4 regions of the Bacillus smithii genome follow, and region 3 is predicted to be linked to each of the others. Evidence: riboswitches for the same ligand, from Rfam matches in the RefSeq annotation. Region 3 holds a riboswitch; each other region holds the start of a gene.
What was found. Region 3 has a riboswitch for S-adenosylmethionine ahead of BSM4216_RS08390 (O-acetylhomoserine aminocarboxypropyltransferase/cysteine synthase family protein). Riboswitches for the same ligand answer to the same signal wherever they lie in the genome.
Positions count from the first base shown of each region.

Region 1 (3,098 bases), 930 kb from region 3:
GTTGATCGAGCTTTTACGGAGGTCGAAAATACCCCTTTTCGGTATCTAGCCGCCATTTTACTTAGCGCCGGTATCGACATCGATACGAAGTATATTGAAAAGGATGATGAAAGTGGTATCTGATTGGACACAACAACCTCTCCATGAACAAATTTCCGAAACAGGCAAAACGGTATTATATTTTTATACTCCTTTATGCGGAACATGCGCGGTGGCAGGAAAAATGGTGGATGTGATTGAAAAGCTTTTTCCTGATTGCACTTTTGCCAAAGCGGATATCAATTATCATGAGGATTTTGCTCATCAATATGAAATTGAAAGCGTTCCTTGCCTGATGATTTTTGATAAAAAAGAATTAAAAGACAAAATTTATGCCTTTCATTCTGTACCTTTTCTATATGAAAAATTATCTCAATATCAAGCGGGGTAAAGGCATCCTTATGGGCCTTTATCCCGCTGTTATTTTGTGGATGTCCATTTTTGTCATTCAGCAATTCCATTCAGGCAGCGTTTCTAAGTGAAAAATGATTTTAGCCAATGATTGGCTTTCGTGTTTCGCCAACTTGCAAAAATGACATATTTCTTGGGAAATAATTCAAGAAACGTCCTTTTATTTGAAAAAGAGCGGTCGAATGTGAAGAAATGGGGGGAATTTGTCAAAGGGTTTTTCTTTATCTGTCGAATCCTTTTTAAAGGGAATTCACCTGAAAAATGGAACTATGTACAGTAAACATTCAGGTGAAGGGATGAGAAAATGGACAAGTTATTCGCAAGGATTCAAAGGGAATGTTTCGAACGAAAACATCTTTTCCCGATTCTTCCTTCTAATCCACTGACCGTTCTTTTTGATTCAAACGATGAAACATGGATGTTTTCTTTGTCCAAAAGCCAAATGGATTGGAAAAAAGGAACGATTTCAAGCCCGCACTTACATCTTTGCGGGACGGACGAGATTTTTCGAAATATTTTGTTGGGGGAAGAAAGATTGTTAACAGCTGTCAAAAGAAAAGACGTGAGCATATTTGGATCCTTTCGTTTGCAGCTGCAGCTGGAAGCTATTTTGTGGTTATGTAAGGAACGGGAAGAAACCGTCGTATTAGGTAGATTAGGATGAAAGTAACATATTTCTATCAATTTTATTTGACATTATTCGCATGAAAATGTATAATTTTCGAGAAACCAATTTCCGAACAATTTCATAAACACTTGCTCTTATCAAGAGAGGTGGAGGGATGTGCCCAATGAAACCCGGCAACCGTCAATCGTTCAGTTGACATGGTGCCAATTCACACAAAGCAGTTTGCTTTGAGAGATGAGAGAAAGGACGAAGAATACGTAACCTTTCTGCTCATTGGCGGAAAGGTTTTTTTCATTTCAAAAAAGAAAGCAGGTGAATGAATCAATGAGCGAACTGATCTCTTTATCGCAGGTGAAGAAAGTTTTTCGTACAAAAAACGGAAATGTGACAGCCGTTAATAATATAGATTTGCAGATTCAAGAGGGAGAAATTTTCGGTATTATTGGCTACAGTGGAGCCGGAAAAAGCACTCTGATCCGCATGCTGAACGGTTTGGAAATTCCGACAGAAGGCCAAGTGACGGTTGCAGGGCAAGAAATTTCGAAAATTCAAGGCGCTTCTTTACGAAAAGCACGCCAAGAAATCGGCATGATCTTTCAACATTTTAATCTATTATGGTCGCGCACAGTACGGGAAAATATTGCTTTCCCGCTGGAAATCGCCGGAGTGCCGAAAGAAAAACGAATGAAACGTGTAGATGAACTGATTCAATTAGTAGGACTCGAAGGAAGAGAAGACAGCTATCCTTCTCAATTAAGCGGCGGTCAAAAACAAAGAGTAGGCATTGCCAGAGCTCTCGCCAACGAACCGAAAGTATTGCTTTGCGACGAAGCCACTTCTGCATTGGATCCACAGACGACCGATTCGATCCTTGATCTACTTGTCGATATTAATAAACGGCTCGGTTTGACGATCGTGTTAATTACACATGAAATGCATGTAATCAGAAAAATTTGCCATCGCGTGGCAGTTATGGAAAATGGGCAAATCGTTGAAATCGGTCCGGTGCTGGAAGTGTTTAAAAATCCAAAACAGCCGGTAACGAAGCGTTTTGTTCAACAAGTTACCGAACCGGAAGAATCGAAGGAAACGATTGCTCATCTTCTCAAACGCTATAAGGACGGTAAAATTGTCAAACTTACCTTTATTGGCGATTCCGCTGAACAGCCGATCATAGCCAACTTAATCAGAGATTTTCCGGTTGAGGTAAATATTGTTCAGGGGAAAGTGTCCCAAACTCAAAATGGTGCATATGGCACACTGTTTATCCAGATTCAAGGATCGGAACAAGACGTACAAAAAGTGATCGCTTATTTACAAACACAACAAGTAGAGTCGGAGGTCATTACCCATGCTTGAAAAATGGTTTCCAAATGTGGATTGGGCAATGATGTGGCAGGCAACAGAGGAAACCCTATACATGACGGGAGTATCGGTAGTTGCCACCTTTATTCTTGGTTTAATCCTTGGACTTTTGCTTTTTTTAACATCGAAAGGGAACTTATGGGAAAATAAATTTATATATTCCATCGTTGCCGCAGTTGTGAATATTTTCCGTTCGATTCCTTTCATCATTCTCATCGTGCTGCTCATTCCTTTTACAAAAGCGCTTGTCGGCACGATAATCGGTGCGAATGCCGCCTTTCCGGCGTTGATTATTGGCGCAGGCCCATTCTATGCACGGATGGTGGAAATCGGACTTCGTGAAATTGACAAAGGAGTTATTGAAGCAGCTAAAGCGATGGGGGCCAAAACAAGCACGATTATTTGGAAAGTGCTTATTCCTGAATCGCTTCCCGCTTTGGTCTCGGGCATCACAGTGACAGCGATCTCGCTTGTCAGTTACACGGCAATGGCCGGAGTAATCGGTGCGGGTGGTCTTGGAAATCTTGCTTATTTGGATGGGTTCCAACGCAACCATAACGACGTAACTTTAGTAGCTACGATCATTGTGTTGATTATTGTGTTTGTTATTCAGTTTATTGGTGATTTTATCACTTCAAAAATAGATAAAAGATAA
Region 1 covers NZ_CP012024.1:2,712,996-2,716,093, reverse strand. The annotation lists gene BSM4216_RS12805 (toprim domain-containing protein) at 1-123, shown strand, start outside; gene BSM4216_RS12800 (thioredoxin family protein) at 113-430, shown strand; gene BSM4216_RS12795 (hypothetical protein) at 755-1,114, shown strand; SAM riboswitch class I at 1,210-1,319, shown strand; gene BSM4216_RS12790 (methionine ABC transporter ATP-binding protein) at 1,412-2,437, shown strand; gene BSM4216_RS12785 (methionine ABC transporter permease) at 2,430-3,098, shown strand.
Region 1: another riboswitch for S-adenosylmethionine. It lies ahead of BSM4216_RS12790 (methionine ABC transporter ATP-binding protein); the one in region 3 lies ahead of BSM4216_RS08390 (O-acetylhomoserine aminocarboxypropyltransferase/cysteine synthase family protein).

Region 2 (3,098 bases), 1.1 Mb from region 3:
CTCCGTCGAATGCTCTCATTCGCTCTATAATTTCATCGGATAATTTTATGCCTGGCACTTCATTATGCAAAAATTCTGCGTTTTTGAGGCTTGTTAATGGCATAATTCCGATGAAAATAGGGACATTTAAGTGTTTCGTTGCTTCGTAAATTTCTTTTATTTTTTCCTTTGTAAAAACCGGCTGTGTGATAAACGAATCGGCTCCGCATTCTATTTTTCTTTCCATCCGTTTGACTGCTTTTTCCAGTACGCGGACATTCGTATTAAAAGCAGCGGAAACGGAAAAATGAGTTTTTTGTTTTAATGGTTTCCCGGAAAAAGAAATCCCGTTGTTCAATTGCTTAATTAATGAAATCAGTTCCAAACTGGAAACGTCGTATACGCTTGTGGCACCGGGAAAGTCACCCACTTTTGTCGGATCGCCTGTAATGACAAGAATATCATGAATACCTAGGGTGTGGAGGCCCATCAAATGCGATTGCAGTCCTATTAAATTGCGATCTCGGCAGGTTATATGTACGAGCGGGCGAATACGCTGGTTGGCCTTTACTAAAGCCGCCATTGCCATGTTGCTGATCCGCGGTGAAGCCAACGAATTATCGGCCATTGTAATCGCGTCGATTCCGACTTCTTTAAGTACTTGAGTCCCTTGAAAATATTGAAAAGTATCCAAATGTTTCGGAGTATCCAATTCTACGATAATCGTCCGTTTTTTCTTCGCTAGTTCGTGAAGAGGGGGATCGAGCGGTGCCGGTGGTTCTTTTACAATGATCGGTTTTTCGGGTTTCACCGATTTTTGATGAATGGGAGAAAGACCTGATAATGCTTTTTTGACGGCTTCAATATGTTTCGGCGTTGTGCCGCAGCATCCCCCGATAAGACGGACTCCTTGATTGCGCAATTTTACCGCCGCTCTTCCGAAATACTCGGCTTCCGATTCGTAGATCACTCGGCCGTCTTTCACATCCAGCAGGCTGGCGTTAGGATAAGCGGAAAGATACGCTTTTTTGGGCAATGTAGCTTTTTCAAGTGCTTGTATCATATGGTAAGGTCCAAGTCGACAGTTCACACCCACCAGATCTGCCCCGTGATCTTCCAAACGGTGGAGAGCTTCATTCAGAGATAGACCGTTTTGAAGGACACCGGGTTCATGCATGGACACTTGAGCGATAATTGGAATGTTTGTTAATTTTCGAGCTATTTTTAAGACGGTTGTCAATTCTTCAAAGTCATAGTAAGTTTCGAGAAGCAGTCCGTCTGGATTTTCATTCAATAAACTTTCTGCCTGTTCTAGGAAGGCCTCTTTTATATCAGCCAGTGAGCAGGTATCTTTACGGAAGCCGCGAATGCCCCCAATTGTACCGAAAACAAACGTTCCATGATCAGCCGCTGCTTGTTTGGCAAGACGGACAGCCGCTTTATTTATTTGTTTGACGTTTTCTTCCAGTCCGTAACGACGCAGTTTTACAGCGTTGGCACTGTAAGTATTGGTTTGGATGACATCGGCCCCGGCAAGAATATACTCTTCATGTATTTTTGAAATGATTTCTGGCTTGGCAATATTCAATTCTTCATAACAATAGTCAATTCCATATGAATAGAGGAGCGTGCCCATTGCGCCATCGGCTGTTAAAATCTCTGTTTTCAATCGATCCAAAAATCCCATGCGTATTCCTCCTCTCATTACGGATAAAATGAAAAAAGCCTTCCGTAAGAAGGCTTTTGATGGATGATGTCCAAAATGATCCTTCTTATCTTCCAAACTCGAAAGTTTGCTGGATTTAGCACCTGGCCAATTCGGCTGGTTGCTGAGGATTCATCGGGCCAGTCCCTCCACCTCTCTTGATAAGAAATCTATGAAATTTTTTTCGTATTTTCAGATTTATTAAATTAATAATAGCTTTTCTTCAGGCAGCGGTCAAGAGAATTTTTGGCAGATCGCGTGTTCAAAAGCTAGCTGAAATCATTCATCCTGAAGAAAAGAAATCAGAAAAGTCTTATCTCCGGCGGTCTAAAGAAGGTTTATATGAGGGGCTTAATAAGATCGAAAAAAAGTCTGCCTCCGAAAAAGCAGGAGGGATGAGGGCCTGCTTTTTTTTAATCGGAGAGACAGACTTCTTTAACAAGCGTTAATTTTTTACTTTTTTTAACTGAGGGATGACATGCAAAGACCGGCCTGTACCAATGGCGACTGATTCGAGCGGACTTGGTGCGAGGTTTACGGGGACAATCATCTGGCTTGCCAACCATTCTTTTAAACCGTTCAGCAGGGAAGCTCCTCCTGTTAAAATAATTCCTCTGTCAACAATGTCACCGCTAAGTTCCGGTGGTGAATTTTCCAGCGTAGCACGAACTGTTTCTAATATTTGTAAAACGGTTTCCTTTATCGCTTTCTGAATTTCTAAGGAAGTAATAGTAATCGTTTTGGGGAGTCCCGTTACTAAATCCCTTCCGCGAATCTCCATTTCTTGGATATTATGATCGATGGGCGCATATCCAATTTCTTTTTTCAGCATTTCTGCGGTCGGTTCGCCGATTAGCAGGTTGTACTCTTTCCGTACATATTGAATGATATCTTCGTCCATTTTGTCTCCGCCAATTCGAATCGAATTGCTGCACACCACTCCGCCATAGGAAATAATGGCCGCTTCAGTAGTGCCTCCACCGATGTCGACAATCATATTAGCAATCGGTTCATCTACCGCCAAATCTGCTCCGATGGCCGCTGCAATCGGTTCTTCAATCAAATGGACGGTTTTCGCTCCGCAGCTTCGAATAGAGTCTTCAATCGCTCTTTTTTCGACTGTTGTCGCTCCAGATGGGGCGCAGATCACGACATTCGGCTTTCGCAAGGTGATTCCAAGCGCTTTGTTTACTTTTTTCATGATGCTTTTTAGCATTTCCGTTGTCACTTCAAAATCAGCAATAACCCCATTTTTTAATGGACGAATAACGGAAATGTTGGCGGGGGTTTTTCCGATCATTTTTTTTGCTTCTGAACCTATTGCCAATAATTGTTTCGTATGTATATCAATCGCTGCTACAGAGGGTTCGTTTATAATAATTCCTTTATTTTTACTATATACAAGGGTATTGGC
Region 2 covers NZ_CP012024.1:664,821-667,918, forward strand. The annotation lists gene BSM4216_RS03095 (bifunctional homocysteine S-methyltransferase/methylenetetrahydrofolate reductase) at 1-1,666, opposite strand, end outside; SAM riboswitch class I at 1,749-1,852, opposite strand; gene mreBH (rod-share determining protein MreBH) at 2,130-3,098, opposite strand, start outside.
Region 2: another riboswitch for S-adenosylmethionine. It lies ahead of BSM4216_RS03095 (bifunctional homocysteine S-methyltransferase/methylenetetrahydrofolate reductase); the one in region 3 lies ahead of BSM4216_RS08390 (O-acetylhomoserine aminocarboxypropyltransferase/cysteine synthase family protein).

Region 3 (3,098 bases):
ACCTTTGAGAAGGTTTCCTGTAATTGCCTCCAAACTAATTGCTCAATCTGTTTTAAATTTGGATATACTGTGTTATTCTTTTGCATGAGGGGTTACTCCTTTGTTTGTGATTTAGTTTTGGTTGACTAAGATTCTACCAAGGAGTAACCCTCTTTTTCATGTTATTTGCTTATTAACTACCGCGCTTTCGCTTGGTGGCCCCCTCATTTGTTGAGCGTTCTAACGTTCCCTCAACAAATGAGGGGGTTAAATTTTGCCCACAATAATTTTACTCATACAAGAAAAAGAGAGCAATACGCCCCCTTTTCAAATTGTTTATATTTCAAGCTTTTCAGCCGAAATGCCGGTTGCTTTTTCGATAGCTTGATTGAGATCGGCAATTAAATCTTTCGGAGATTCCAGTCCAACAGAAAGACGAATCATTTCTTCACTGACACCTGCTAATTTCAACTCATCAGCTGATAGCTGTTGATGTGTAGTGGAGGCCGGATGGATTATTAACGATTTTGCATCGCCCACATTGGCGAGATGCGACCAAAGTTGAATGTGATCAATGAGCTTTTTCCCGCTTTCTCGACCGCCTTTAATGCCAAATACCACAATAGAGCCGAAGAAATTATTTAAGTATTTTTTGGCCAATTCATGGGAAGGATGATCGCTTAAGCTAGGATGAGACACCCATTCCACTGCTGGATGCTTCAGCAAATAGTCAACAATGACTTTCGTGTTATCGTGATGTCTTGGCAAACGAAGATGCAACGTTTCTAATCCTTGCAATAGCAAAAACGCACTATGCGGGCTTAAAGATGCCCCAAAATCACGCAATAGCTGTGCGCGGAGTTTTGTTGCAAACGCAGTTCCTCCTAAATCGGCATAACGCAAACCGTGATAAGTTGGGTCCGGTTCGATAAAATCAGGGAATTTTTCATTATTCCAATCAAAGTGGCCGCCGTCTACAGCAACTCCGCCAATAACTGTTCCATGACCGCCAATCCATTTTGTTGCCGAGTGAACGACAACATCGGCTCCCCATTTGATTGGATTGGAACCATATGGTGACGCAAACGTATTGTCTACAATCAACGGAATCCCATTTTCATGGGCAATGGCCGCAACTTTTTCAACATCCAACACATTTAGACTTGGATTTCCGATGATTTCTCCGAAAAGAGCTTTTGTTCGTGGAGTGATCGCTTTTCGAAAATTTTCAGGATCTTGAGCATCGACAAATTTTACATGAATCCCATATTTAGGAAAAGTAGCAGAAAACAAATTATAAGTACCGCCGTACAATTCAGACGCTGCGACAATTTCATCTCCTGCACTCGCAACATTTAAAACGGAGAGCGCGATAGCTGCCATGCCTGAAGAAAATGCTACAGCGGCAGTACCTCCTTCAAGCGCCGCCACTCTTTTTTCAAATACATCAACAGTTGGATTGGTAATCCGGGTATAAATATTCCCTTCTTTTTTTAGTCCAAATACAGCGCTCGCGTGTTCCGTATCCGGAAACACATAAGAAGTAGTTTCATAGATCGGTACTGCACGGGCACCCGTCGCAGGATCAGGTATTTGCCCTGCATGCAATAATTTTGTGTCTTTTTCCCATTGCTCGTTTGCCATAATAAAACCTCCCGAAAAATTCGAAGATTGAAATTTCAGCGACTTATCTGAGAATAGATCCCATCCTGATGGATGAGGAACAGTAAAAGCCCTCTTCCAATAAGAAGAGGGCTTGAGTTCATCATTTCCCTTCTTATCTTCCAGATCATTTCCTGATCTGTAGGAATTAGCACCTTTTCAAGCATTGATTTCTTGAAGGTTGCCGGGCTTCTTCGGGCCTATTCCCTCCGCCACTCTTGATAAGAGTCAATTCTGTTACAATATTGAATTGTGTGGCTCTTGTTTAAAGAATAGCGCAATAAAAAAGAAAAGTCAATCATTTTCAGCAAATTACTGACAAGTTCGCAGCAAAAAATGACAACCGTATTTAGCTGTACGGTTACGAATTTGATTCCGATCCCCTGCAAGCTTCAGCAATACGGCCTTTGATTCTTTTCCTTTTTCAGAAATGCCGATCCAAACAGTTCCAGGAGGATTTTCTTCCAAAGAATCGGGTCCTGCTACTCCCGTAAAGCTGATTCCAATATCAGCGTTAAGCTTTTTCCTTACATTTTCAGCTAACTCTTTCGCACACTGCTCACTGACCGCTCCGAACGTATCAAGCGTCTTTTTTGAAACATCGACCAGATGCTCTTTCGCTTCGTTTGTATAACAAACAATCCCGCCTTTTAAAACAGCGCTTGCTCCTGCAACAGCGGTAATCATACTTTGAAACAGTCCTCCGGTCAAACTTTCAGCGCAGGCAATCGTCTTATTTTGTTGTTTCAGCTTCTGTACTAATTCAGCTGCAATCGTAGTTTGTCCATAACCGTAAAAGTATTCGCCAACACGGTTTAAAATCTCTTTTTCTACTTTGTCTATCATCTCATTAGCTGTCTCTTTTGATCGGTGCTTCGCCGTAAGTCGGATGGTCACTTCTCCGTCGCCAGCTAAAGGCGCAATGGTCGGGTTTGTTTGGTTCATAATCATATCTTCAATCTCTGTCTCCAACTGCGATTCTCCGATGCCAAAGAAACGCAATACGCGTGAAACAATGCTTTCTTGGCGATCCAAAACATTTAATATAGCCGGCCTTCCATATTTTTCGAACATCGGCTGCATTTCTTTTGGCGGCCCCGGCAAAAGCATATAAAATTTATTTTTTGATTTCACAAACATACCGGGAGCCATGCCGTTTTCATTCGGCAAAACAAGACAATCCTCTAGAACAAGAGCTTGTTTTTTGTTATTTTCCGTCATCTCACGGCCTATTTTAAGGAAATATTGACGAATTCCTTTAAACGCTTCGTCGTTCAAAACGAGTTTCTTGCCTAGATGCGCGGCAATGGTTTCTTTTGTTAAATCATCACGTGTCGGGCCAAGACCACCTGTAAAAATGATGAGATCTGCTCTTTCTTCTGCTTTTTGAATCGTTGAAAGAAGCCGATCGCTGTTATCCCCGACAACGGTTTGATAAAATACGTTGACGCCCATTT
Region 3 covers NZ_CP012024.1:1,783,259-1,786,356, forward strand. The annotation lists gene BSM4216_RS08385 (ISLre2 family transposase) at 1-86, opposite strand, end outside; gene BSM4216_RS08390 (O-acetylhomoserine aminocarboxypropyltransferase/cysteine synthase family protein) at 316-1,623, opposite strand; SAM riboswitch class I at 1,754-1,869, opposite strand; gene BSM4216_RS08395 (competence/damage-inducible protein A) at 1,954-3,098, opposite strand, start outside.

Region 4 (3,098 bases), 100 kb from region 3:
AAAGCTGAATTTAATGAATCGATTTGAATTCTCTGAACCGCAAGCAGAAGCGATCGTTTCCCTTCAACTGTACCGCCTTACCAATACGGATGTCACTGCTTTGCAAAAAGAAGCGGAAGATTTGAAAAAGAAAATCGCTGAATTGACGGCCATATTGGAAAGCGAAAAGAAACTATTGTCCGTTATTAAAAAGGAATTAATCGAAATGAAAAAGCGGTATGGGGATGAAAGACGGACGACCATTGAAAAAGAAATAGAAGAAATAAAAATCAATCCTGAAGTGACCGTTGCTATTGAAGACGTCATGGTAACCGTTACGAAAGAAGGATATATTAAGAGAACAAGTCTTCGTTCCTACTCGGCTTCAAGCGGTGCCGATTTGGCGATGAAAGATTCAGATCGGTTGCTGTTCCAAGCGGAATTGAGCACCACCGATGTGCTGCTATTGTTCACTAACAAAGGGAATTATTTGTATATTCCTGTACACGAATTGCCTGATATTCGCTGGAAAGAAATGGGGCAGCATATTGCCAACCTGATCGCCATAGGAAAAGACGAAAAGATCATTCAAGCCATTGCGGTCCAAAATTTTGAGGAAAAGGGCTATCTTCTCTTTTTCACGAAAAACGGCATGACCAAAAAATCTGAACTGTCTCAGTATAAAGCACAGCGCTATTCACGTCCGCTTGTGGCCATTAATTTAAAAGATAATGATGAAGTAATCGATGTGTTTTTAACAAACGGCCAAATGGATGTGTTCATTGCTACAAGGTTGGGATATGGGCTATGGTTTGAAGAAGAAGAAATTAATACCGTAGGACCAAGAGCGGCCGGAGTAAAAGGCATCAATTTAAAAGAAGATGATTATGTGGTCAGAGGAAAAGTATTCGTCCGAGGAGAACAGCCTTATATTTTTGTGGCAACCCAGCGCGGAGCTGTGAAAAAAATGAAATTGAATGAAATGGAAAAAATGTCCAGAGCTAAACGGGGTCTTGTTTTATTAAGAGAATTAAAATCCCATCCGCACCGAATTGCGTATTTAGATCTCACCGACAATGACTCCATCGTTTATTTGCGAACGGAAAAAGGAGTCGTAGAAACGGTTTCCCTTTCCGGATTAAGAGAGAATGACCGCTACTCAAATGGCAATTTTGCCATTGACGAATCAGAAAGCGGTACAGTCATAGAAGGATGGACAGAAAAACCGTCCGGTACAGAGTAAAGGATTTTTCTACGGCGAGATATATGTATAAGCAATGCTGTAAAACAAAAGTAGAAGGATCTCCCATCAAAAAGATTTTGATGGGAGATTTTTTTTGCACAATAATTCATTTGTATTGTTTTGAACAAATCATCAGACAAACAATATGGGTATTTATATCCATTTTTTAAAACATGTCGCTCTTTTTCGGATCACTTCCATGAAGGTACTACTTTTTAATGCCAAACCGTTTTCCACCGTAAAATCTTCAAACGCCCCATCAAGAAGTTAATCCTTTCAAGCAATGGATGTGGCAAAACAATGACTCCAATGCAGGAAATACAATGCCCCAAATTTAAGAAGGAAGAAAAATTTCATTTCAGCAAAGAGTTGTTCTCTTTAAATTTTTTCTTGCTGCCTATGAGTTTATTTATACGAAAAGGTAAAATGATTCTACAAATTTTATAAATTCCTATAAATTCCTATCAAAAAACTGCGGAAAAATTCGTTGACTTTTAGTAACTTTCTGATAAAATAAAAAGCAATTAAACTTATCAAGAACGACGGAGGGACCTGGCCCAATGAAGTCTGGCAACCTGCCTTGAAAAGAAGGTAAGGTGCCAATTCCAGCAAAATGGTATCCATTTTGGGAGATAAGGTATGTATGATATGGTACCTATTGATTCTTTCCTGAAATGGAAAGATTTTTTCATTTTACCATCAGCCTCTAAACAGGAACACCAATGAGTGGTATAGAAAGAAGGGGTATTTTGAGCGAATTATTTACGTTTGACACGTGGGATCATTATCAACTACCGGAATTTGATGAAAAGAGTGAAACAAAAGGGGCATTAGAAGTTCTGGAATGGGCCTATGACCATTATGGAGAAAAAATTGTCTATTCGTGCAGTTTTGGAATAGAAGGAAGTGTACTTGTGGACTTGATTTATAAAATCAATCCAAAAGCGACCGTCGTTTTCTTAGACACAGGACTGCACTTTCAAGAAACATACGAAACCATTGATAAAGCGAGAGAACGTTATCCGGAACTGAACATCGTCATGCAAAAGCCGGAATTAACGCTGCAGCAGCAAAGCGAACAATACGGTGAAGAATTATGGAAAAAAGATCCGAATTTGTGCTGCCATCTACGCAAAATTGTTCCGCTAAAAAGTGTTCTCGAACCTGTTGAAGCATGGATCTCAGGCTTGAGAAGGGAACAATCAGAAACAAGAAAACACACGAATTACATAAACCTTGATAAAAAGTTTGGCAAAATTAAAATTTGTCCATTAATTCATTGGACGTGGAAAGAAATTTGGCGGTATGCGTATAATGAAGAACTGCCTTACCATCCTTTGCACGATCAAGGATATCCAAGCATCGGATGCCAGCCTTGCACCTCTCCTGTATTTGATTTAGAGGATTTACGGGCCGGAAGATGGAAAGGCACCGGAAAAACGGAATGCGGTTTACATCTGCCCTCTTAAAATCACTAAACCAAGTAGACTGATTAAATATATAAAATAAGGAGGATCCTCTACATGACCGAAATAAAACCGCACGGAGGAGTTCTAATTCAAGCGTACAATCCAGAATATCCATTCGAAGGCATTGAAAAAGAAATTGAGCTGGATGCCACTGCTTTAAGCGATCTTGAATTAATCGCGACAGGAGCCTATAGTCCTTTAACAGGATTCCTAGAAGAAAAAGATTACAACAGCGTAGTCGAAACGATGAGGCTCTCCAACGGCATTGTTTGGAGCATCCCCATTACACTGCCGGTCACAAAAGAAAAAGCAGCCGATCTACAAATCGGGGAACAGGTTCGGCTTACTTTTGACTGTGCTACATATGGTGTGATCACCATTAAAGATATTTATGAACCAGATCAACA
Region 4 covers NZ_CP012024.1:1,678,579-1,681,676, reverse strand. The annotation lists gene parC (DNA topoisomerase IV subunit A) at 1-1,222, shown strand, start outside; SAM riboswitch class I at 1,750-1,861, shown strand; gene BSM4216_RS07910 (phosphoadenylyl-sulfate reductase) at 1,945-2,691, shown strand; gene sat (sulfate adenylyltransferase) at 2,746-3,098, shown strand, end outside.
Region 4: another riboswitch for S-adenosylmethionine. It lies ahead of BSM4216_RS07910 (phosphoadenylyl-sulfate reductase); the one in region 3 lies ahead of BSM4216_RS08390 (O-acetylhomoserine aminocarboxypropyltransferase/cysteine synthase family protein).